Regions from separate parts of the Pseudarthrobacter sp. S6 genome, predicted to be linked through region 2. Evidence: riboswitches for the same ligand, from Rfam matches in the RefSeq annotation. Region 2 holds a riboswitch; each other region holds the start of a gene.
What was found. Region 2 has a riboswitch for S-adenosylmethionine ahead of ACQCS0_RS14010 (aminotransferase class V-fold PLP-dependent enzyme). Riboswitches for the same ligand answer to the same signal wherever they lie in the genome.
Positions count from the first base shown of each region.

Region 1 (7,069 bases), 1.1 Mb from region 2:
GGGCGCCCAGGCGGACCGTCCCGCGGCGCTGGAGATCGATGGATACGATCCCCGCACGGAGATCGCCTGGAGCGTGGTGGCGCGCGGAGACACCGCCGTGATCGAGGCCCAGGCCGAGAAGGACGCCGTTGACGCCCTGCATCTGGAGCCCTGGCAGCCCGGGCCCAAGGAATACTACATCCGGCTGACGCCACTCGCGCTGACCGGCCGCCGCTTCCAGGTCACCAAACCGGACGTCTGGAACACCCGGTTGTCGGACCGCCGTCGTGCTTCCTTCGAGTAGCGCGGGCGACAGGCACCCCATGAGCCACGATTCTCACATCCCCGTCATCCTGGGCGGCGCACGGACCCCCTTCGGCAAGTTCCGCGGCAGCCTGTCCGGGCTCACCTCCAGCGAACTGGGTGCCCACGCCATCCGGAACGCACTGGAACGGTCCGGGGTGGCGCCGGAACAGATCCAGGCCGTCATCGTGGGGCAGGTTATCCAGGCGGGCGCTGGTCAGGGACCCGCCCGGCAGGCCAGCCTCGCCGCCGGCATCGGCTGGGATGTGCCCACCGTGACCATCAACAAACTGTGCCTGTCCGGGCTGACCGCCGTGATCGATGCCGCCCGGATGATCCGCGCCGGCGAGGCTGATTTCATTGTGGCGGCAGGCCAGGAATCCATGACCAACGCCCCGCACCTGCTGCCCCGGCTCCGCGGCGGCGTCGCGATCGGTGACGCGCCGCTGCTGGATTCGCTGAACTTTGACGGCCTGCAGGACCCCGTCTCAGGTGAACTGATGGGCTCCGCCACCGACGCCGGGAACGTCCGCCTGGGCATCAGCCGCGAGGACCAGGACGCCGTGGCCGCCCTTTCGCACCAACGGGCGGAGGCCGCCCGGGCGGCCGGCATCCTGGCTGAGGAAATCGCTCCGTTGGAGGTCCGGCAGCGGCGGGGACCCGCCGTCGTGATTAATTCCGACGAGGGCATCCGCGCCGGCACCACAATCGAGACGCTGGCGGCACTGAAGCCCGCCTTCTCCAAGGATCCGGCCGCCACCATCACCGCCGGTTCTGCCTCCCCGCTGTCCGACGGCGCGGCCGCCGTGGTAGTGGCCAGCAAGGCAGCAGCGGAAGCGGCCGGCCTCAGCTGGATCGCGGAAATCGGCAGCCACGGCCAGACCGCCGGACCGGACGGTTCCCTGCATTCCCAGCCGTCCCGCGCCATTGAGCGGGCCCTGAAACTTGAAGGGATGACCATTGACGACGTGGACCTGATTGAGATCAATGAAGCCTTCGCCTCGGTGGTACTGCAGTCCGCCACGGACCTGGGGATCGACGCGGACAGGATCAACGCCGACGGCGGCGCCATCGCCCTGGGCCACCCGGTGGGCGCCTCGGGGGCGCGTCTGGTCCTGCATCAGGCACTCGCGCTGAACCGGCGCGGCGGCGGGACAGGCGTGGTTGCGTTGTGCGGCGGCGGCGGCCAGGGCGACGCCCTGATCCTCAAAGCCCGACCCACACCCCTCCTCCAAAGCAACGCGGGGTCACTTAACGCCCATGCGGAGGCTTTGGACGGGCGCTAAGTGACCCCGCGTTGCTGTCAACCACTCCACTAGCCAGACAGGACACCATGAACACTTCACCTACCGCCGAAGAGGGTTTCGGGACCATCTCTGTTGCCGCAATCCTGGCTGAATCAGCCGCCCGCTTCCCGGACTCCGCGGCCCTCGTGGTGGGCGAGGAGCGGGTGACCTACAGCGAACTCTGGGAACAGACGCGCGCGTATGCCGGTGCGTTGCGGGACCGTGGCGTGGGGCACGCCAGCCGCGTGGCCCTGCTGATGCCCAATATTGCTGATTTCGCCCGGGTCTACTACGCGGTCCTCGCGCTGGGCGGCGTGGTGGTGCCGTTGCATGCGCTGCTGAAGGGCAAGGAGATCGAGTACATGCTGCGCGACAGCGGCGCGCAGCTGCTCGTCTGCGCCGGACCGCTCCTTGAGGAAGGTGCCAAAGGCGCCGCGGCCGCGGGCATCGACGTCGTCACCGTCCTGGTGCCGGAGGGGACCGAAGGCGCTGCCCGGCTGGAGACCGAAGCGGCAGGAGCCGAGCCCATCAGCACCTGGCTGCCGCTGCGGCCCTTCGAGACGGCCACGATTCTGTACACATCCGGGACCACCGGCAAGCCCAAGGGCGCCTTGGGCAGCCACTTCGCCCTTGTGGAACAGACCAATACGCTGCTGACCAGCACGTTTGACCTCCGCCGCGGTGACGTCATCTTCGGCGGACTGCCGATGTTCCACACCTTCGGCCAGACGTGCGTCCTCAACACCGGGCTGCGGGCGGGGGCCACCATCGTGATGCTGCCCAAGTTCCGCGGGGACGCAGCCCTGGATGCCCTCGCCCGGCACAACATCAATGTCTTCTTCGGCGTGCCCACCATGTACATCGCCATGCTCGAAGCCGCCCGCACCAACACCGGCCGGTCCAACGCCCTGCGCTACTGCATCTCCGGCGGCGCGTCCCTGCCGGTGGCGGTGATGGACAGGTTCAAGACGGAATTCGGCTCGGACATTTACGAAGGCTACGGCCTGACCGAGACGTCCCCGGTTGCCACCTTCAACCATGTAGGCAAAGCGCCGCGGCCCGGAACGGTCGGCCAGGCCATTTGGGGAGTCCAGGTGGAGATCGCCCGCGCGGACGTCCAAGATGCCATCGAACTGCTGCCCACGGGCGAGTTAGGCGAGCTGGTGGTCCGGGGGCACAACCTCTTCACGGGCTACCTCAACCGGCCCGAAGCCACCGCCGAGGCTGTGGTGGACGGCTGGTTCCGGACCGGCGACCTGGGCACCAAGGACGGGGACGGCTACCTCCGGATCCTGGACCGGAAGAAGGAGATGATCATCCGGAACGGCTTCAACGTCTACCCGCGCGAGGTAGAGGAAGTCCTCAGCCGGCACGAGGCAGTCCTGAGCGTTGCCGTCTATGGCGTCCCCGACGAAACCCATGGGCAGGAGGTGGCGGCCGCCGTCGTCCTCAATCCGGGCAGCAGCGCCACCGTTGATGAGTTGCGGGACTTCGCCGCCGCGGAATTGGCGGCCTATAAGTATCCGCGGATCATTACCCTAGTCACCGAATTCCCCACCGGCCCCAGCGGCAAGGTCCTCAAGCGCGAACTCACCGCCCGGTACAGCGCCGCCCATACTCCAACAGGGTGATCAGGCGGGAATGATGCGGGACAGGAAACACGCGTTGGTTACGGAACATGACGACGGCGGCGGTGCGGCGGGGCGGGGCGAGTGTTACGTTTTTCGGGAGTAATGAGAACCGGCGCCAAGCCCTGACTGGCCGGTCGGCAACCCTCCCTTTCGCGGCGGGGTGCCTCAGGTGAATACTCGGCATATCGACCCATTCGAGCTGCAAGCGTGAAAGAAGGAGTTCCGTCGTGCCTAACGCCCCCGCCCCTGACCCTGCCCCCGAAGAAAAACTGTCGTACCGGCTTGTCACCGGGCCGGACGACAGGTCTTTCTGTGAACGGATTTCCACTGCCCTGGCCGAAGGGTATGTCCTGCACGGCAGCCCCGCCGCCACGTTCAACGGCACCAGCGTGATTGTTGCGCAGGCACTGATCCTCCCGGCAGCCATCGCAACGGCGGACGCCGCCGTGGCCACCGCCGTTGAAGACCTCGATTTCGACGGCGAGGGCCACGCATGAGCTACGCCGGAGACCTCACCCCGCACGAAGCCTGGGCCAAGCTGGAGCAGGGCGCCATTATGGTGGACGTACGGACCGAAGGCGAATGGGCCCACATCGGCATCCCCGACACCAAGGCCACGGACCACGATCCCCTGTTCATCCCGTGGACCTTCCCCGGCGGCATCCCCAACCCGGATTTCATCACCGACCTGACACAGCAGGCACCGGAGGACGACGGCGCCGAACTGGTGTTCCTCTGCCGCTCGGGCCAGCGCTCCATCGCCGCCGCCATCGCCGCGACGCAGGCCGGCTTCACCGCTTACAACGTCCTTGAGGGTTTCGAAGGCGAGACGGACCGCTACGGCGAGCGCACCGTCAACGGCTGGAAGAACCGCGGCCTCCCCACCAACCTGGGAATAACGAAGTGACTTTCAACGAAGACGCCGCCGGCTGGAGCGCCGAAACGCAGGCCGTCCGCGGCGGGCTGGACCGCACCAACTTCCAGGAGACCACCGAGCCGGTCTTCCTGAACTCCGGCTTCGTCTACGAGTCCGCTGCCGCCGCCGAGCGCGCCTTCACCGGCGAGGACGAACGCTTCGTCTACTCCCGGTACGGCAACCCGTCCGTGGCCACCTTCCAGGAACGCCTTCGCCTGCTCGAAGGCACCGAAGCGTGCTTTGCGACGGCATCTGGCATGTCAGCGGTCTTCACCGCCCTGGGCGCCCTGCTGGCGGCCGGCGACCGGGTGGTTGCCGCGCGTTCACTGTTCGGCTCCTGCTTTGTGATCCTGAACGAGATCCTGCCGCGCTGGGGCGTGGAAACCGTGTTCGTTGACGGCCCGGACCTCGAACAGTGGGCTGCTGCACTGTCGGAACCCACCACCGCAGTGTTCTTCGAATCGCCATCCAACCCGATGCAGGAAATCGTGGACATCGGCACCGTCAGCGAACTGGCGCACGCCGCCGGGGCCACCGTCGTCGTCGACAACGTCTTCGCCACTCCCCTGCTGCAGCGCTGCGGCCAGCTGGGCGCGGACGTGATTGTGTACTCCGGCACCAAGCACATCGACGGCCAGGGACGCGTCCTGGGCGGAGCCATCCTGGGCACCAAGGATTTCATTGACGGCCCGGTCAAGCAGCTCATGCGGCACACCGGCCCGGCCCTATCAGCGTTCAACGCCTGGGTCCTCACCAAGGGCCTGGAGACCATGGCCCTGCGTGTGAACCACTCGTCCGCGTCAGCGCTGCGGCTGGCCGAATGGCTCGAGCAGCAGCCGGCAGTCAGCTGGGTTAAGTACCCGCTGCTCAAGTCCCACCCGCAGTACGAGCTCGCCGCCAAGCAGATGAAGGCCGGCGGCACCGTCCTCACGTTGGAACTTGCGACGACGGATGACCGCTCGGGCAAGGACGCCGCCTTTGCGCTGCTGGACGCGTTACGGATCATCGACATCTCCAACAACCTGGGCGACGCCAAGTCCCTGATCACCCACCCGGCCACCACCACACACCGCGCCATGGGTCCCGAAGGCCGCGCCGCCATCGGGCTCAGCGACGGTGTGGTGCGGCTGTCCGTGGGCCTGGAGGACGTGGACGACCTCATCGGCGACCTGGAGCAGGCCCTGAAGCGCATCTGACGGCAGGCGGCGGCCGGTTCAGGCGCCTGGCTGGCGCAGCTCCCGGGAGGCCGTCTCCCGGACGGCGGCAGTCAGCTGGTTGAGCACCGGCGAGTCGATTTTCCACCGCTGCCAGTACAAGGACACGTCAACGGGGCTCGCGGAGGCCAGCTCCACGAGGGCGCCGCTGCGGAGGTCTGCCAGGCACTGTTGCTCCGGCAGCAGCCCCCATCCCAGTCCCAGCCGGATGGCCTGGGCGAACTCGGCCGACGACGGCACATAGTGCCGCGGCGCGGTCAGTTCTGCGCCGGTCCTCGTGCGGAAGAACCCGTCCTGCAGGTCGTCCTTTCGGTCAAAGTCCACCACCGGGGCGTGGCTCCCTGAAACAAGTTCCGGCCCGTCGGGCCACCAGCGCCGGAGGTAGCCGGGACTTGCCACCGCACGGTACCGCAGGGAACCCAGCGGTTCCACGCTGCAGCCCTGGACCGGTTCCGGCGTTGCGGTAACCGCGGCCATCACCGATCCCGTCCGCAGGAGCTGGGTGGAATGCTGTTCATCCTCCCTGCGGAGTTCGAAGCAAGCGCCGAGGTCTGGCGGAAGACTTGCCAAGGCAGGCATGAACCAGGTGGAGAGTGAGTCCGCGTTCACCACCAAGGGGATGGGCGCCGTCGGCCGGTCACGGCTCGCCCCTAGCTCCTGCTGGGCGTCCCATTCGAGCTGCCGGACCTGCCTGGCGAACCGCAGGATGGCTTCCCCGGCAGTTGTGGGCCGGACGGGGTTGGTGCGCTGCAACAGGATCTGGCCGGCCGCGTCCTCCATCGCCTTGAGCCGTTGGGAAATTGCCGACGGCGTGACGTACAGGCTCCGCGCCGCCGCCTCAAGCGTCCCCTCGTCCACCACCGCCGCGAAAGTCCGGAGCTGCTCAAACTGGAACATCTTCATTAGCTTTCCTTAATAGAGCTAAGAATATTTAGCTGGAGTAATCCTACGTCCGGCCCGTACGTTGGAGGATATGGATCTGACTGCACTTATAGGCCCCACCGCGCTGGGCTTCAGCACGGGCCTCGCCCTGATCGTGGCCATCGGCAGCCAGAACGCCTTCGTGCTCCGGCAGGGCATCCGCGGCGAGCATGTGGCCGCCGTCGTCCTAATCTGCAGCGTCTCCGATGCGCTGCTCATCGCTGCGGGCATCGCCGGAGTGGGGGCGCTGCTCCAGTCGAGCCCCGTGATCGTGGACGTGGTCCGGTTTGCCGGAGCCGCCTTCCTGGTGGGCTACGGCATCTTGGCCGCGCGCCGGGCACTGCGTCCGGTGGCGTTGACGGCATCGACGCGCCAGCCCGCCGTCGGCCTCGGCGCCGCCCTCAGCACGGTGCTGGCCCTGACCTGGCTCAACCCGCACGTCTACCTGGACACCGTGCTGCTGCTCGGATCGGTGGCCAACCAGCAGGCGCACGATGTGCGATGGTGGTTCGGTGCCGGGGCCATGGCCGCCAGCATCGCCTGGTTCAGCGCGCTGGGATTCGGTGCCAGGGTCCTCCGGCCTTTCTTCGCGCGGCCCGGCTCGTGGCGCATCCTTGACGGGCTCGTCACTGCGGTTATGCTCACGCTGGGTGTGCGCCTGGCTGTCGGTGCGTGACGTCCATGTTCCTTAGCGCGCACGGACACTGACGTTGACCTGGGAGACGGTGCGGCGTAACTTCATGGTCACCACCGCGATGTCGCTGGGCCAACGCATCCGCCGGACCGAAAGCCAGCCATGAATGGAAACCAGCAAGTGCA
Region 1 is NZ_CP189581.1:4,013,239-4,020,307, forward strand. It holds gene ACQCS0_RS19260 (pyridoxamine 5'-phosphate oxidase family protein) at 1-283, shown strand, start outside; gene ACQCS0_RS19265 (acetyl-CoA C-acyltransferase) at 303-1,568, shown strand; gene ACQCS0_RS19270 (long-chain-fatty-acid--CoA ligase) at 1,616-3,199, shown strand; SAM riboswitch class IV at 3,298-3,413, shown strand; gene ACQCS0_RS19275 (DUF1737 domain-containing protein) at 3,427-3,696, shown strand; gene ACQCS0_RS19280 (rhodanese-like domain-containing protein) at 3,693-4,106, shown strand; gene ACQCS0_RS19285 (O-succinylhomoserine sulfhydrylase) at 4,103-5,311, shown strand; gene ACQCS0_RS19290 (LysR family transcriptional regulator ArgP) at 5,330-6,232, opposite strand; gene ACQCS0_RS19295 (LysE/ArgO family amino acid transporter) at 6,303-6,926, shown strand; gene ACQCS0_RS19300 (hypothetical protein) at 6,939-7,069, opposite strand, start outside.
Region 1: linked by a shared signal. The riboswitch ahead of ACQCS0_RS19275 (DUF1737 domain-containing protein) and the one ahead of ACQCS0_RS14010 (aminotransferase class V-fold PLP-dependent enzyme) in region 2 are both predicted to bind S-adenosylmethionine.

Region 2 (7,069 bases):
TCGCCGGACTGGACAAGCTGAAAAACGCCGATGACACCGCCACCCAGCTCTCGCCGCTCCTGCAGAAGGCGGCCGCGTCGCTGCCGTTCCAGGCCGACGAGAAAATGCTGGCACGCGTGATCGGCGGAACGCAGGTGGGTGCCGGCGTACTGTTCGGCCTGGGCAAGTTCAGCCGCCTCTCGGCATCACTGCTGACCGTCATCTCCCTCCTTAATACCTTTGTGGAGTGGCGCAGCGCGGACATCAGCACCAAGGAAGGCCGCCAGGCCCGCCGGAACCAGCTGCTCAAGAACGTCTCCCTCAGCGGCGGCGCCCTGCTCGCCTCAGTGGACACCGCCGGCAAGCCCGGCCTGGCCTGGCGTGCCGAGCATCTCGCCGCAGACGCACGGAAGTCTGCTGCAGGTGCGCGGAAGACCACCGGCCAAAAGTTCCACAAGGCGGACAAGGCCGTGCGCCGCGCCGTGGATCACGCAACGGGGGCGTAAGGACGGATGACCGGTTCCACCCCGCCCGCAGCCACGGACCCCCGCATCAGCACCGACACCGTTCCGTTCTGGCCGGCTCCCTTCGCCAGCAGGCCCATCAACGCCACCGTCACGGTGCCTGGTTCCAAGTCCCTGACCAACAGGTTCCTGGTCCTGGCTGCGCTGGCTGACGGGCCGTCCCGTCTCCGCGCACCCCTGCATTCCCGGGACTCCGCCCTGATGATCGAGGCTTTGCGCCAGCTGGGGGCCACCATTACGGAGGTGCCCGGCGACGGAGCATTCGGGCCGGACCTTGAGGTCACGCCGCTGAGCCAGGAGGCGCCGTCGTCAAGCACGCACATTGACTGCGGCCTCGCCGGAACAGTGATGCGTTTTGTTCCGCCGCTCGCGGCGCTGCGCACCGGCGTGAGCGTGTTCGACGGCGACCCCCACGCCAGGAAGCGCCCCATGGGCACCATCATCGAGGCCCTGAGAGCCCTCGGAGTGGCGCTGACCGCGGACGACGGCGGGACCCCCTCGTCACTGCCGTTCACCGTTGAAGGTACCGGGCAAGTCCAAGGCGGCCATCTGGTGATCGACGCCAGCGCGTCATCCCAGTTCGTCTCCGCCCTCCTGCTGGTCGGCGCCAGGTTCACTGACGGACTCCACCTGGAGCACGTGGGCAAGCCGGTGCCCAGCCTGGACCACATCAACATGACGGTTGCCGTACTTCGCGGCGTCGGCGTGACCGTGGACGATTCCGTGCCGAACCACTGGGTGGTGGCCCCGGGCCCCATCCGCGCTTTTGATCAGCGCATCGAGCAGGACCTCTCCAACGCCGGCCCGTTCCTGGCCGCAGCATTGGCCTCCGCCGGCACCGTCCGCATCCCGGACTGGCCCACCGGCACCACCCAGGTGGGCGATCTCTGGCGCAGCATCCTGGCGGATATGGGCGCGGACGTCATCCTGGCTGACGGCGTCCTGACCGTCACCGGCGGGCCAGAGATCAAGGGCGCGGATTTTCACGAAACCAGCGAGCTCGCCCCCACCGTGGCGGCCCTCTGCGCCCTGGCCACCGGACCTTCACAGCTGACCGGCATCGCGCACCTGCGCGGCCACGAGACGGACCGGCTGGCCGCGCTCGTCACCGAAATCAACCGCCTCGGCGGCGACGCGGAAGAGACCAGCGACGGCCTCGTGATCCGCCCGGCAAAGCTGCACGCCGGCGTCGTCCACAGTTATGCGGATCATAGGATGGCCACTGCCGGCGCCATCCTCGGCCTCGCAGTACCGGGCATCGAGGTCCAGGACATCGCCACCACGGCCAAGACCATGCCGGAATTCCCGCAGATGTGGGCGGACATGCTCACCCAGGGCGCGGCCGCCGGCGACGCCACGGAAGGTTCCGCTGGTGGCACGCAGCACTGATTCCTGGGACGAGTCCGACGTCCGGATCCGGCCCAGCAAAAAGGGCTCCCGGCCGCGCACGAAGGACCGCCCCAGCCACGACGACGCCGTCACGGGCCGCATCATCACCGTGGACCGCGGCCGGTACACCGCCGTCGTCGGTGAGGACTCGGGCGACGAACGGATCATCATCGCCGCGAGGGCCCGCGAACTGCGCCGCTCCCCCGTGGTGGCCGGCGACTTCGTCTCCCTTGTCGGCGATGTGTCCGGGGAGCCCGACACGCTGGCCCGGCTGGTCCGGATCCAGGAACGCCGGACCTTGCTGCGCCGCAGCGCCGATGACACTGATCCGATCGAGCGTGCGGTGGTGGCCAACGCCGATCAGCTGGTGGTGGTGGTGGCCGCCGCAAACCCGGAGCCACGCACCGGCTTCATTGACCGTGCCCTGGTGGCCGCGTACGACGCCGGCATCGAGCCGCTGCTGCTCGTCACCAAGGCGGATGTCAGGGATCCCGCGGAACTGTTGTCCAACTACGAACACCTGGACTTCCCGGTGATCATCAGCCGTACGTCGGACTCCGAGGCCTCAGGTATTGATGCCCGCTCCGATGACGGCCTCTCTGCCCGCCTGGACGGAGACGCGGTTTCGCAGCTCCGCGCGTACCTCGAGGGCAAGGTCTCGGTGATGCTGGGCCATTCCGGCGTGGGCAAGTCCACCATGGTCAATGCGCTCACCGGGGCCGAACGGGCCACCGGTGGTGTGAACGCGGTGACCGGCCGCGGCCGCCACACGTCGTCGTCGGCCCTTGCCCTGAAGCTGACGGGAGCTCCCGCCGGAAGCTGGATCATCGATACCCCTGGCATCCGTTCGTTCGGTCTGGCCCATGTGGACCCTGACCGGATCCTGCGGTCCTTCCCGGACCTGGAACCGGGCACGGATGCCTGCGAGCGTGGTTGCAAGCACAACACCGCGGCTGTCAACTGCGGTGTGGATTCCTGGGTGGCGGCCGGTCAAGCGGGCCCCACTGGCCCGGCCCGGCTAGCATCCCTGCGGCGGCTGCTCGGCACTGATCCGCGCCTGGTTGGCCAGGAAACCAAGGAACTGGGCAGCATAGGCTAGCGGCCAAAAGCCGACGTCCCCAACCCCACGGCCCGGAGACGGTAGTTTGTAACCATGATCCAACCCGCTTCGAGCTACAACGATGACCTGCGCCTTGCCCATGTGCTGGCAGATTCCGTGGATGACCAGACCATGAGCCGCTTCAAGGCACTGGACCTCCGCATCGAGACCAAGCCGGACCTGACGCCGGTCACGGACGCGGACAAGTCCGCGGAGGAAGCCATCCGCGGCCAGCTGTCCCGCTCGCGTCCCCGCGACGCCGTGCTGGGCGAGGAATTCGGCAGTTCGGGCCATGGCTCCCGCCGCTGGATCATTGATCCCATCGACGGCACCAAGAACTTTGTCCGCGGCGTCCCGGTGTGGGCCACCCTGATAGCCCTCGTGGACGAAGGCGAACCCGTGGTGGGAGTGGTCAGTGCACCCGCGCTGGGCAAGCGCTGGTGGGCCGCCAAGGGTTCCGGCGCCTACATGGGCAAGTCCCTCGCGGCCGCAACGCGGCTCCGGGTCTCGGACGTCTCCAAGCTCTCGGATGCCTCCCTGTCTTATTCCAGCCTGGGCGGCTGGAAGGAACGCGGCAACCTGGATGAATTCCTGGGACTGACCGAAGACGTGTGGCGAACACGCGCCTATGGCGATTTCTGGTCCTACTGCATGGTGGCCGAAGGTGCCGTTGACATCGCCTGCGAACCGGAACTGAATCTGTACGACATGGCCGCACTGGTGCCCATCGTGGTCGAAGCCGGCGGCCGCTTCACCTCCCTGGAGGGCCAGGACGGACCGTTCGGCGGCAACGCCCTGGCCACGAATTCCATCCTGCACTCCGAAGTCCTCAAGCGGCTGAACCCGGATCTGGACGACCTTCTTTAGGTCGTTTTACGAATTATCGACGGCGGACGCCCCCTGATTGGGGCGTCCGCCGTCGTATCTTCGACAAATATTCCATTCCTCAAACGTGCGTAACAAAGCCCTTAACATTGGGGCGGGCTTCCTTCTCGCCCCGGCACATGTTCTACGCTCTTAACAGGTCACGAGTGCCAGCGCTAAACCCCGGTTTGCTGGCCGGCAACCCTCCATTCGCGGTGGGGTGCCCCGGGTGACGACCAGGCCGGTCCGGAATGGACACGGCAAGCGCGGATTCCCGGTACCGGGAGTCCTTTTAGAGTGAGGTCTCCTTGACAACTGCCACCGTCTCCCCCGCCAGTTTTTCCCCCAACAACGCCGCTGCGCTGATCCACGATGCCGCTACGGTCTCCGGACGCCCCCTATCCGCCGTCACCGGCGCGGAAATCCAGGCACCGTTGATCCAGGGCGGCCATGTCCGCTACGCAAACCTGGACTACGGCGCATCCGCTCCTGCCCTCTCCGTGGTGTCCGCCTACCTCAACGAGATCCTGCCGTTCTACGCCAGCGTCCACCGCGGCGCGGGCTTTGCGTCGCAGATCAGCACCTCTGTCTACGAGAACGCCCGGAACATCGTGCGCGATTTTGTGGGCGGACGCCCGGACGACTCCGTCATCTTCACCCGGAACACCACCGACTCGCTGAACCTGCTCGCAGGTTGCCTGCCAGCGACGGATGGCCGGCCGGATGGAGATGTCCTCTACCTGGACATCGAGCACCACGCCAACCTCCTGCCGTGGCAGGGCGTCCCGCACCGCAGCGTCGTCGCCGCGGACACCATCGTGGGGACCCTTGAGGTCCTGCGCGCCGAACTTGAGCAGGGCAACGTCAGTCTCCTCGCGGTCACGGGCGCCTCCAACGTCACCGGCGAGATCCTGCCGGTCAAGGCCCTGGCCGCCCTCGCCCATGAGTACGGGGCGCGGATCGTGGTGGACGCCGCGCAGTTGGCGCCGCACCGACGCATCAATATCAGCACCGACGACGTCGACTACCTTGCCTTCTCCGGCCACAAGCTCTACGCGCCCTTCGGCTCCGGGGTCCTGGTGGGCCGCACGGACTGGCTCGACGCCGGTACTCCCCATCTGGCCGGCGGCGGCGCCGTCCGCGAGGCCAAGCTCGACGGCGTCAGCTGGGCCACCGGCCCGGCCCGGCACGAGGGAGGCTCCCCCAACGTCCTGGGTGCGGCTACCCTGGCACGGGCCACCCAGGTCATCGCATCCTTGGACCAGGACCGCTGGCACGCCCACGAAGCGGCCATCCGGTCATTCCTGGTTGACGGGCTCGGGAAGATCGACGGCGTCACCGTGCACCAGATCTTCTCGGATACGGACGCCGACACCGGCACCATCGGCGTGGTGAACTTCTCCGTGGCAGGATACGACGCCGGACTCGTGGCCGCGTACCTGTCGGCCGAGCACGGAGTTGGCCTCCGGGACGGCCGCTTTTGCGCGCACCCACTCCTCAAGCGCCTCGGCCTTCCCTCCGGTTCGCTGCGGGCCAGCTTCGGCGTGGGCTCCCGGCTGGAGGATGCCCAGCGGCTCCTTGCAGGCCTGGAGCAACTCCGCCGGACCGGCCTGGGCTGGGACTACGTGGTGGACGCGGGCCGCTGGGTTCCGGCTAACGACACCCGCACCTACCCGCACTGGGCGCCCAACACGCCGGGTACGGCCGGCGCGGCTCCGTGCCTTGACGACTGACTGAGCCTTTCGTCCTGTACCTCCTGATCTGACGGCCACCCACCGGGTGGAGGCCTATACGGTAAATTCGACGGATACGGCATTGGCAGAGTTGAAGGAGGCCGGACGTGGCACGGGGTGGCCCCAGGCTTGAGCACGGACGCCGCCTGGAACTCGGGCAGAGTTTCCAGGACGGCGGCGAACATTACCAGCGCGTACGCCCTGGCTACCCCGCCGAATCAGCGGACTGGCTGATCCCTTCCGGAGCCAAAGACGCAGTGGACGTGGGCGCCGGGACCGGCAAGTTCACCGCCCTGCTGATGGAACGCGGCCTGGCGGTTTCCGCCGTGGACCCGTCCCCGGACATGCTGGACCAGCTGCGGGCACACTACCCGGGGGTTTACGCGACCCCGGGGACCGCAGAGGCCACCGGCCTCCCTGAGTCCTCGTTCGACGTCGTGAGCGTTGCGCAGGCCTGGCACTGGTGCGATCCGCTTCCAGCGAGCACCGAACTGGCGCGGATCCTGCGGCCCGGCGGAACCATGGCCCTGATCTGGAACCAGCTGGACACGTCCGTGCCGTGGGTCCACCGGTTGTCCCGCATCATGCACGCAGGCGACGTCTACAAGCCCGGCTTCCGACCGGTGGTGGGCCCGGAGTTTGAAGGCCTCCAAAGCCATGTGGCGGGGTGGGAGGACAGCCTCAGCACGGCGGACATCATGGAACTAACGAAGTCCCGCAGCTACTACCTGAGCGCTGGCGAAGCCACCCGCAGCAAGGTCCTGGCCAATCTGGACTGGTATCTGCACACGCATCTGGGGCACGCCGTGGAAGGGGACATCAGCCTGCCGTACCTGACGCTGACGTGGCGGGCAGCGAAGGCGTGACGGGCGCAGACCACCGGGTAGGCTTGGAGGCGTGAAGACCAGCGCGCCCTCCTCCTCGATCGAGGACTACGTCAAGGTCATCTACGGCTTCACGGAGTGGCAGGATAAACCAATTACGTCCTCCCAGCTCGCGCAGCGCCTGGGGGTGGCCAATTCTTCGGTCTCAGAGATGGTCCGCAAGCTCAAGGACCAGGGCCTGGTGGACCACAAGCCCTACAGCGCCATCACCCTCACGGACTCCGGTGTCCGGCTGGCACTGTCCATGGTGCGCCGGCACCGGCTTATTGAGACCTACCTCGTCCAGGAGTTCGGCTACAGCTGGGACGAAGTCCACGACGAAGCCGAATTGCTGGAGCATGCGGTGTCGGACACGTTTATCGAGCGCATGGCGACGAAACTCGGCAACCCGCAACGCGACCCGCACGGCGACCCGATCCCCGCCGCGGACGGCACGGTGCTGCTGCCGAAGGCCCATCTGCTCGGCGAACTCGATCTCGGACACACCGGCCGGATCACCCGCATCAGCGACGAGAACCCGGATCTGCTCCGGTATCTTTCCGCCGAGGAAATCGATCTCGATGCCGAGGTGGAGGTCGTGGGCCGCAAGCCGTTCGG
Region 2 is NZ_CP189581.1:2,928,697-2,935,765, forward strand. It holds gene ACQCS0_RS13990 (DoxX family protein) at 1-485, shown strand, start outside; gene aroA (3-phosphoshikimate 1-carboxyvinyltransferase) at 492-1,892, shown strand; gene ACQCS0_RS14000 (ribosome small subunit-dependent GTPase A) at 1,876-2,991, shown strand; gene hisN (histidinol-phosphatase) at 3,046-3,858, shown strand; SAM riboswitch class IV at 4,015-4,128, shown strand; gene ACQCS0_RS14010 (aminotransferase class V-fold PLP-dependent enzyme) at 4,164-5,588, shown strand; gene ACQCS0_RS14015 (class I SAM-dependent methyltransferase) at 5,696-6,454, shown strand; gene ACQCS0_RS14020 (metal-dependent transcriptional regulator) at 6,486-7,069, shown strand, end outside.

Region 3 (7,069 bases), 1.5 Mb from region 2:
GGTGGAGGAAGTCATCGTGGTGGGCTACCTTCTGGACCGATTCGGCAAGTTCGGCTGGCGCATGCCCCTGGCCATCTTCGCCAGCTCGATGCTCCGCGGCACCTACCACCTGTACCAGGGCTTCGGGCCGTTCATCGGCAACGCCGTGATGGGTGTGGTGTTCGCCTGGCTCTACACGAGGACCAAACGGGTGATGCCGCTCGTCATCGCGCACGCGCTGCTGGACATCGTGGCGTTCGTGGGCTTCAGCCTCTTTGGCCGGGCCGTGGGACTGGGGTAAGAGGGCCGTTGTTCCCATGCCGCACCGTGCACTGAATAAGGTCCGGCTTAAAAGGTTTCGGCCGCCATCGGTGGGTGGCATCATTGGCTCCCGCTGATGGCGGCCGAAGCTTTGAACGAGCAATCAGATGGTGACTGCTCCGGTAGAGGTTTCGAAGGTCACTGACAGGATTCCAGGGGTTCCATGCGGAGCCACCCAGTCAACGGCGACGTCCTCCAGGGGCTTTTCGACGGGTTCACCCAGCCATTCCGTCACGCGTGCGGCGGAACCGGCTATGGTCAGGCAGCTCATCTTGACGTTGCTTTCATAGGCATTTGACGGGTGCAGGGCGGGGTCGCCCGCCCACTTGAGCATGTACGGGACCTGCGGGTCCGCGATCAGGCCCAGGATGCCGATCTGCTTCCAGACCAGCTCGCGGCCGTCCGGGAACTTGCGGTTGCCGTTGACGGCAGCACGGCCCAGCCGGTCTTCGAACGGAGCGAGGTCGTCCACTTCGACGCACCAGCCCATCCAGCCGCCGCCGGCTTCGGACCGGGCCCGGACAGCCTGCCCGAAGGGGGCCTTGTCCGATGCCGGGTGGTTCAGGACCTCCACAACTTCCAGGTATTTGTGGCCGGCCAGGGGAATAATCATGTTCCGGGTTCCAAACCGGGGGTGCACCCCGCCCTTCACGGCTTCAACGCCGAGGGCGGACGAAATACGTTCGGTGGTGGCAACGAGGCCATCTTGTTCACAGGCGTAAGAGACGTGATCCATGCGCATGCCATCATCTTGGCACTTTGTGATCCGGCTCTCAGCTAAGGGTAGCCTTACCGGAATCCGTTGCGTCACGAGTGGACATTCCGCCGGAATGCAGGAGAAGGACCGGCCAGCTGACCACCTTCGTCACAATCCTGTTCCTGTCCGGGAAAGTCTTCCTACACTGAACGCAACGGAGTTGTGCCACACCACGTCAAGGAGCATTGAATGTCGAACGCATGGTCTTTCGAAACCCGCCAGATCCACGCTGGCCAGGAACCGGACAGCGCCACCGGCGCGCGGGCGCTCCCAATTTACCAGACGACGTCGTTCGTTTTCCCGAGTGCCGAAAGCGCCGCCAACCGGTTTGCCCTCGCAGAACTCGCACCGATCTACACCAGAATCGGCAACCCCACGCAGGACGCCGTGGAACAGCGGATTGCCAGCCTTGAGGGCGGGCTCGCTGCACTGCTGTTGAGCTCGGGACAGGCCGCCGAAGCCTTTGCCATCCTGAACATTGCCGAAGCCGGGGATCACGTGGTGGCCAGCCCCAGCCTGTACGGCGGGACGTACAACCTCCTGGCGCACACCCTCAAGAAGTTCGGCATATCCGTCACGTTTGTGGCTGACCCGGACAACCTCGACCAGTGGCGCGATGCCGTCCAGCCCAACACCAAGCTCTTCTTCGGCGAGGTGGTCTCCAACCCGCGGCAGGACGTGCTGGACATCGAAGGCGTGTCCGGGGTAGCTCATGACGCCGGCGTCCCCCTGATTGTGGACAGCACCCTGTCCACCCCGTACCTCATCCGCCCGCTCGAATGGGGCGCGGACATTGTGGTCCACTCCGCCACCAAGTATCTGGGCGGCCATGGTTCCGCGATCGCGGGCGTGATCGTGGACTCCGGAAAGTTCGACTTCGGCGCGGACCCGGAACGGTTCCCGGGCTTCAACACCCCGGACCCCAGCTACAACGGGCTGGTGTATGCCCGGGACCTCGGTGCCGGCGGTGCCCTGGGTGCCAACCTGTCCTACATCCTCAAGGCCCGGGTGCAGCTGCTGCGCGACCTCGGCTCGGCAGTGTCACCCTTCAACGCATTCCTCATCGCCCAGGGCTTGGAAACGCTGAGCCTGCGGGTGGAGCGGCACGTGGCCAACGCCGTCGATGTTGCCCAGTGGCTTGAGGCAAGGGACGACGTCGAATCTGTCGCCTATGCCGGTCTGGCCTCCAGCCCCTGGTATGAGCGCGGCCGCAAATACGGCCCCAAAGGCACCGGGGCGGTGGTCTCATTCAACCTGGCCGGCGGCGCGGAGGCCGGGAAACGCTTCGTGGATGCCCTGGAACTGCACTCCCACGTTGCCAACATCGGGGACGTCCGTTCACTGGTGATCCACCCGGCATCGACCACGCACAGCCAGCTCTCGCCGGAGCAGCAGGTCATCGCCGGGGTCACGCCGGGACTCGTCCGCCTGTCCGTGGGCATCGAACACATCGATGACATCCTGGCCGACCTCGAGGCCGGGTTCCGGGCAGCCAAGGGTGCAGCGGACCCCAACAAAGACGCGGTGGGCCCGCAGGAGTAGGGCTTCAGCGAAGTCACAACCAGTCACACGCTTAGCAATAGACCGGGGCTGTTCGTACACTCGAAGTAGGTCATGAGTGCCAGCGACAGCCCCGGCTTGCTGGCCGGCAACCCTCTTTTGCGGCGGGGTGCCCCGGGTGAGGACCTGGCCTGCCGGTCAATTGACGGTGGGCAAGCGCTTAGAAAAGGTCCTTCCATGACGATTACGATTTCCCGTACTGCAGCACCCGGAAACGGCGTGGTCCGTTACGCCAGCATCGGCGGACTTGAGCTCGAAGCCGGCGGTTACCTCCCGGACGTCACCCTTGGCTATGAAACGTGGGGAACCCTCAACGCGGACGGCTCCAACGCCGTCCTGATTGAACACGCCCTGACCGGCAGCACGCACGTGACGCGCGGCGACAGCGACGAGCCAGGCTGGTGGGAGCAACTGGCCGGACCCGGTGCACCGGTGGACACCGACCGGTTCTTTGTGGTCTCCATCAACGTCGTTGGTGGCTGTTACGGCTCCACCGGGCCATCCTCGGTTGCCCCCGACGGCAAGCCATGGGGGTCGCGGTTTCCGTTGGTAACGCTGCGGGACACCACGGCGGCTGAGGCCAGGCTGGCTGACCAGCTGGGCATCCCGAGCTGGTACGCCGTGCTGGGCGGCTCCATGGGCGGCGCGCGGGCATTGGAATGGGCGGTCACCTACCCGGAACGGGTCCAGCGGTGCGCTGTTATCTCGATCGGTGCCGCCAGCACGGCCGAACAGATCGCGTTCGCCCAGGCGCAGACGCTCGCCATCCGCCAGGACAGCAATTTTAACGACGGCGATTACTATGGCGGTCCGCTGCCGGAGGACGGACTGGCCCTGGCGCGGCGCATTGCGCACATCACCTATCGCTCCGCAGAGGAATTTGATGGTCGCTTCGGCCGGTCGGCCCAGCACCCGGAATCGCCATTCCAGGCGGCGGCGCTGGGGGAGCGGGGCCGCTACCAGGTGGAAAGCTATCTGGATTACCAAGGCAAAAAGCTGGTGCGGCGCTTTGATGCCAACAGCTACATCGCCATCACCGACGCCCTGATGAGCCACGATGTCTGCCGCGGGCGGGGTTCCCTGCATGAGGCCTTGGGCCGGGCTACCGCCAGGTTCTTCGTGGCCGCCGTGGACAGTGACCGGCTGTATTTCCCGTCCCAGTCCCGTGAGCTGGCCGACGCGCTCCCGGGTGACGTGGATGTGCACGTTATTGAGGCGCCGATCGGCCACGACGGCTTCCTGACCGAGATTGGCCAGCTCGGCACCCAGCTCCGGAATACGTTCCTGGTCTAAGCAGTTAGCCGTTCATGATGTCGGAGCGGCGCTTCATATAGTCCTCCATGGCCAGCTCGCCGTTGCTGTACTGCTGGTCGAGTTCGGCCAGTTTCCGGGCACGGTATCCCTGCGGGCCCGACGGCGGCAGGGGAATAGCGGGGGCGACAGGCGGCTTCGGTGCTTCCGCGCGCTGCGCCGGCACCGACTGATCATTGGCTTGCGGCTGGCCGTACGGCGGGAACTGCTGGTCTGCAGATGGAATCGGCTGCATGGGCGGCAACGGCTGGCTCGGCGGCAGGGGCTGTGGGCTCATGACCTGGCGGAAGCCGCCACTCATGTAATCCTGCTGCGTATAGCCGTCACGGGGCTGTTTGTTCTGCTGCCCTGGGTACTGTTCGCCGCCTGGAAACTGCTCAGGGTAGCGACCGGAAAAGCTCTGCTCCTGGTTCCGTTTGTTGACGGACTTCCGGTACATCCGCATCGCCATAGGCACCACGAACGACAGAATGATGATCCAGAAAAACAAGCTGTTCACGGTGTAGCGCCTCTCATATGTGTCCTTCCAGCTTAACCCCGGAGTCCACACGCCCGGCCGGGATCCGCAGGAAGGCTCCATCCCGGTTCACGGCATCCTGCACGGCATCGCTGTTCCCTGTGTCATGCCGGCCCGCCGCTAGCGCCGGGCGTCGGCGGTGCCCAGCGGCCCCTCGCCGGATCCCAATGGAACGCCAGGGCCGAACACGGGGCCTGGCATCGGACGTTTTGCGGTGATGCCGTCGCCGGAAGAGCGGTGGCGCAGCCGCCGCACCACCCACGGGACAAAGTACTCGCGGGCCCACACCAGGTCTTCGGAGCGGGCTGCCCGCCACGTGCGGACGGGCAGGGGCTTGGGCCGGAGCGGCTCGAGAGTGTGGTTCACGTTCAGCGAATCCAGCACCATGGCGGCGATGGTGTGGTGTCCCAATGGCGAAAAGTGCAGGCGGTCCTCGTCCCACATCTGCGGATCGTTCAGCTGCTTGAGCGACCACATGTCAGCGATGATGGCGTCATGGCGGGCGGCCACGGTGCGCAGGTTCTCGTTGTAGATGGCCACCTTGCTGCGGATCCGTCCCAGCACCGAGGAGCCGGTATCCGGGCCGTTGAACAGCACCACCGTGGCACCGCCCATGGCCAGGATCTGGACCACTGAATCAAGTTTTTCGGCGAGGGCGTCGGGGTCTCCGCCGGGCCTGATGAGATCGTTGCCGCCGGTGGAAAGGGTTATCAGGTCCGGCTTCAGCGCCAGGCACGGAGCGAGCTGCTGGTCCACGATCTGCTGCAGGAGCCGGCCGCGAACCGCCAGGTTGGCGTAGGCGAAGTCCGTCGGGCCGCGGCCCAGTTCCTCGGCCACCCGGTCGGCCCAGCCGCGGAATCCGCCGGGCCTGGTTGGGTCGGGGTCGCCGATGCCCTCGGTGAATGAATCTCCCATCGCTACATAGCGGCTCCATGGGTGCGCTTCCGTGGCCCTGGGTGGGCTCTGCATGGCTTTCGCGTCATTCACGGTCCTATCCTGCCTCCTCTTTCACAAGCTACGCCACCGTAGGTAGTTACCACCGGGTAACTGTAAGAATGGAAACCATGACTGTCGCCCAAGTATTTCCCGCTCCTGTTGTTCTGTGGTCCCGGCCGGAGGACCAGCGCTCCGGGAAGCCGCTGCTGGTGCTGCTGCACGGCTACGGTGCCAACGAACAAGACCTGCTGAGCCTGGCGGATATGCTTCCCGAGGATTTTGTTGTTGCCTCGCTCCGGGCGCCCCTGGTGACCGGCCCCGGGTTTACATGGTTCCCGCTGACGGCTTCCATCGAATACACGCTCGACGCCGTCAAGGCCGCAGCCATGTACGTGCAGGACTGGATTGACACCGTCAAAGCCGACCACCCGACGGTGACGCTGCTCGGCTTCTCCATGGGAATGGCCATGGCCACCACGCTGCTCCGGCAGCGCCCCGCTGACTACGCCGCCGTCGTCGGGCTTTCCGGTTTTGTGGTCAACGCGGACGGCGACCCCGCCTTCAAAGACGGCGAACTGGACGGCACGGTGCCGCTCTTCTGGGGCCGGGACCAGCAGGACCCCGTAATCACTACCGACAAAATCGACTACACCATGGGCTGGGTGCGGGGGCACGTCAAGCTCACCAAGGTGCTGTATGCGGGCATGTGGCACGGCATCAACCAGCAGGAAATCGGGCACGTTTCCGAGTTTCTGACGCACGAGGTGCTGAACAAATAAACGTACGACGGCGGCCGGCGGCACAGTGCCGCCGACCGCTGACGCTTGTCAGGCTTCGGGGGCCACAACCTTCACGGTCTGCCCGTTGACGGTGACCGTGTCGCCGTTGTGCAGCTGGCGTCCCCGGCGGTCATCGATCGCGCCGTTGACTTTGACGAGGCCGTTTTTGATCAGCTCAGCGGCTTCCACGCCGTCCTCCACCAGGCTGGCGAGCTTCAGGAGCTGGCCAAGACGGATCATGCTGTCGCGGATGGGGATCTCTTGAATGTCCTGGTTGCTCATACAAGTAATAATGCCTGACGTAAGGTGAATCCAATGACCCACACCCCCCGGCTGCCGCGGTTCGCGGGGCTCCCGCTGGCCGTCGTCGCGGGACTGGCCATTCCCGTCCAGGGCCGGATCAACGGTGCCCTCGGCGTCCGGCTCAACGACGGCATCGCTGCGGCCGTGGTGGGCTTCAGCATCGGCCTGGTGGTGATGATCCTGATCTCCCTGATCCTGCCCAGCGGCCGCGCCGGTCTCGCCAGGATCCTGCCGGCGGTCCGGTCCCGGGCCTTCCCGCCCGTGTACGTCCTGGCCGGCGGCATCGGCGCCCTTTTTGTTTTCTCGCAGTCCTTCACCGTGGGCATCCTGGGCGTGGCACTGTTTACCGTCGCCGCCGTGACCGGGCAGACCCTGAGCGGGCTGCTGGTGGACCGGCTGGGCATCGGTCCGGCCGGCAAACGGGCCGTAACTCCCCTGCGGATCATCGGATGCGTGCTGACGGTAGCCGCCGTCGCCTGGGCGGTTTCGCCACGGCTGGCTAGCCCGCCGGGTTCCCCGGGTGCTCCCGCGGAGGGAGCCGGCGGCCTGGAAACCTTGGTCCTGCCGTTGATCCTGCCGGTCCTGGCCGGGTTCCTGATGAGTTTC
Region 3 is NZ_CP189581.1:1,466,862-1,473,930, forward strand. It holds gene ACQCS0_RS07105 (CPBP family intramembrane glutamic endopeptidase) at 1-280, shown strand, start outside; gene ACQCS0_RS07110 (VOC family protein) at 404-1,042, opposite strand; gene ACQCS0_RS07115 (bifunctional o-acetylhomoserine/o-acetylserine sulfhydrylase) at 1,247-2,599, shown strand; SAM riboswitch class IV at 2,668-2,782, shown strand; gene metX (homoserine O-acetyltransferase MetX) at 2,795-3,910, shown strand; gene ACQCS0_RS07125 (hypothetical protein) at 3,915-4,427, opposite strand; gene ACQCS0_RS07130 (SGNH/GDSL hydrolase family protein) at 4,566-5,414, opposite strand; gene ACQCS0_RS07135 (phospholipase) at 5,510-6,160, shown strand; gene ACQCS0_RS07140 (RNA-binding S4 domain-containing protein) at 6,209-6,442, opposite strand; gene ACQCS0_RS07145 (DMT family transporter) at 6,476-7,069, shown strand, end outside.
Region 3: linked by a shared signal. The riboswitch ahead of metX (homoserine O-acetyltransferase MetX) and the one ahead of ACQCS0_RS14010 (aminotransferase class V-fold PLP-dependent enzyme) in region 2 are both predicted to bind S-adenosylmethionine.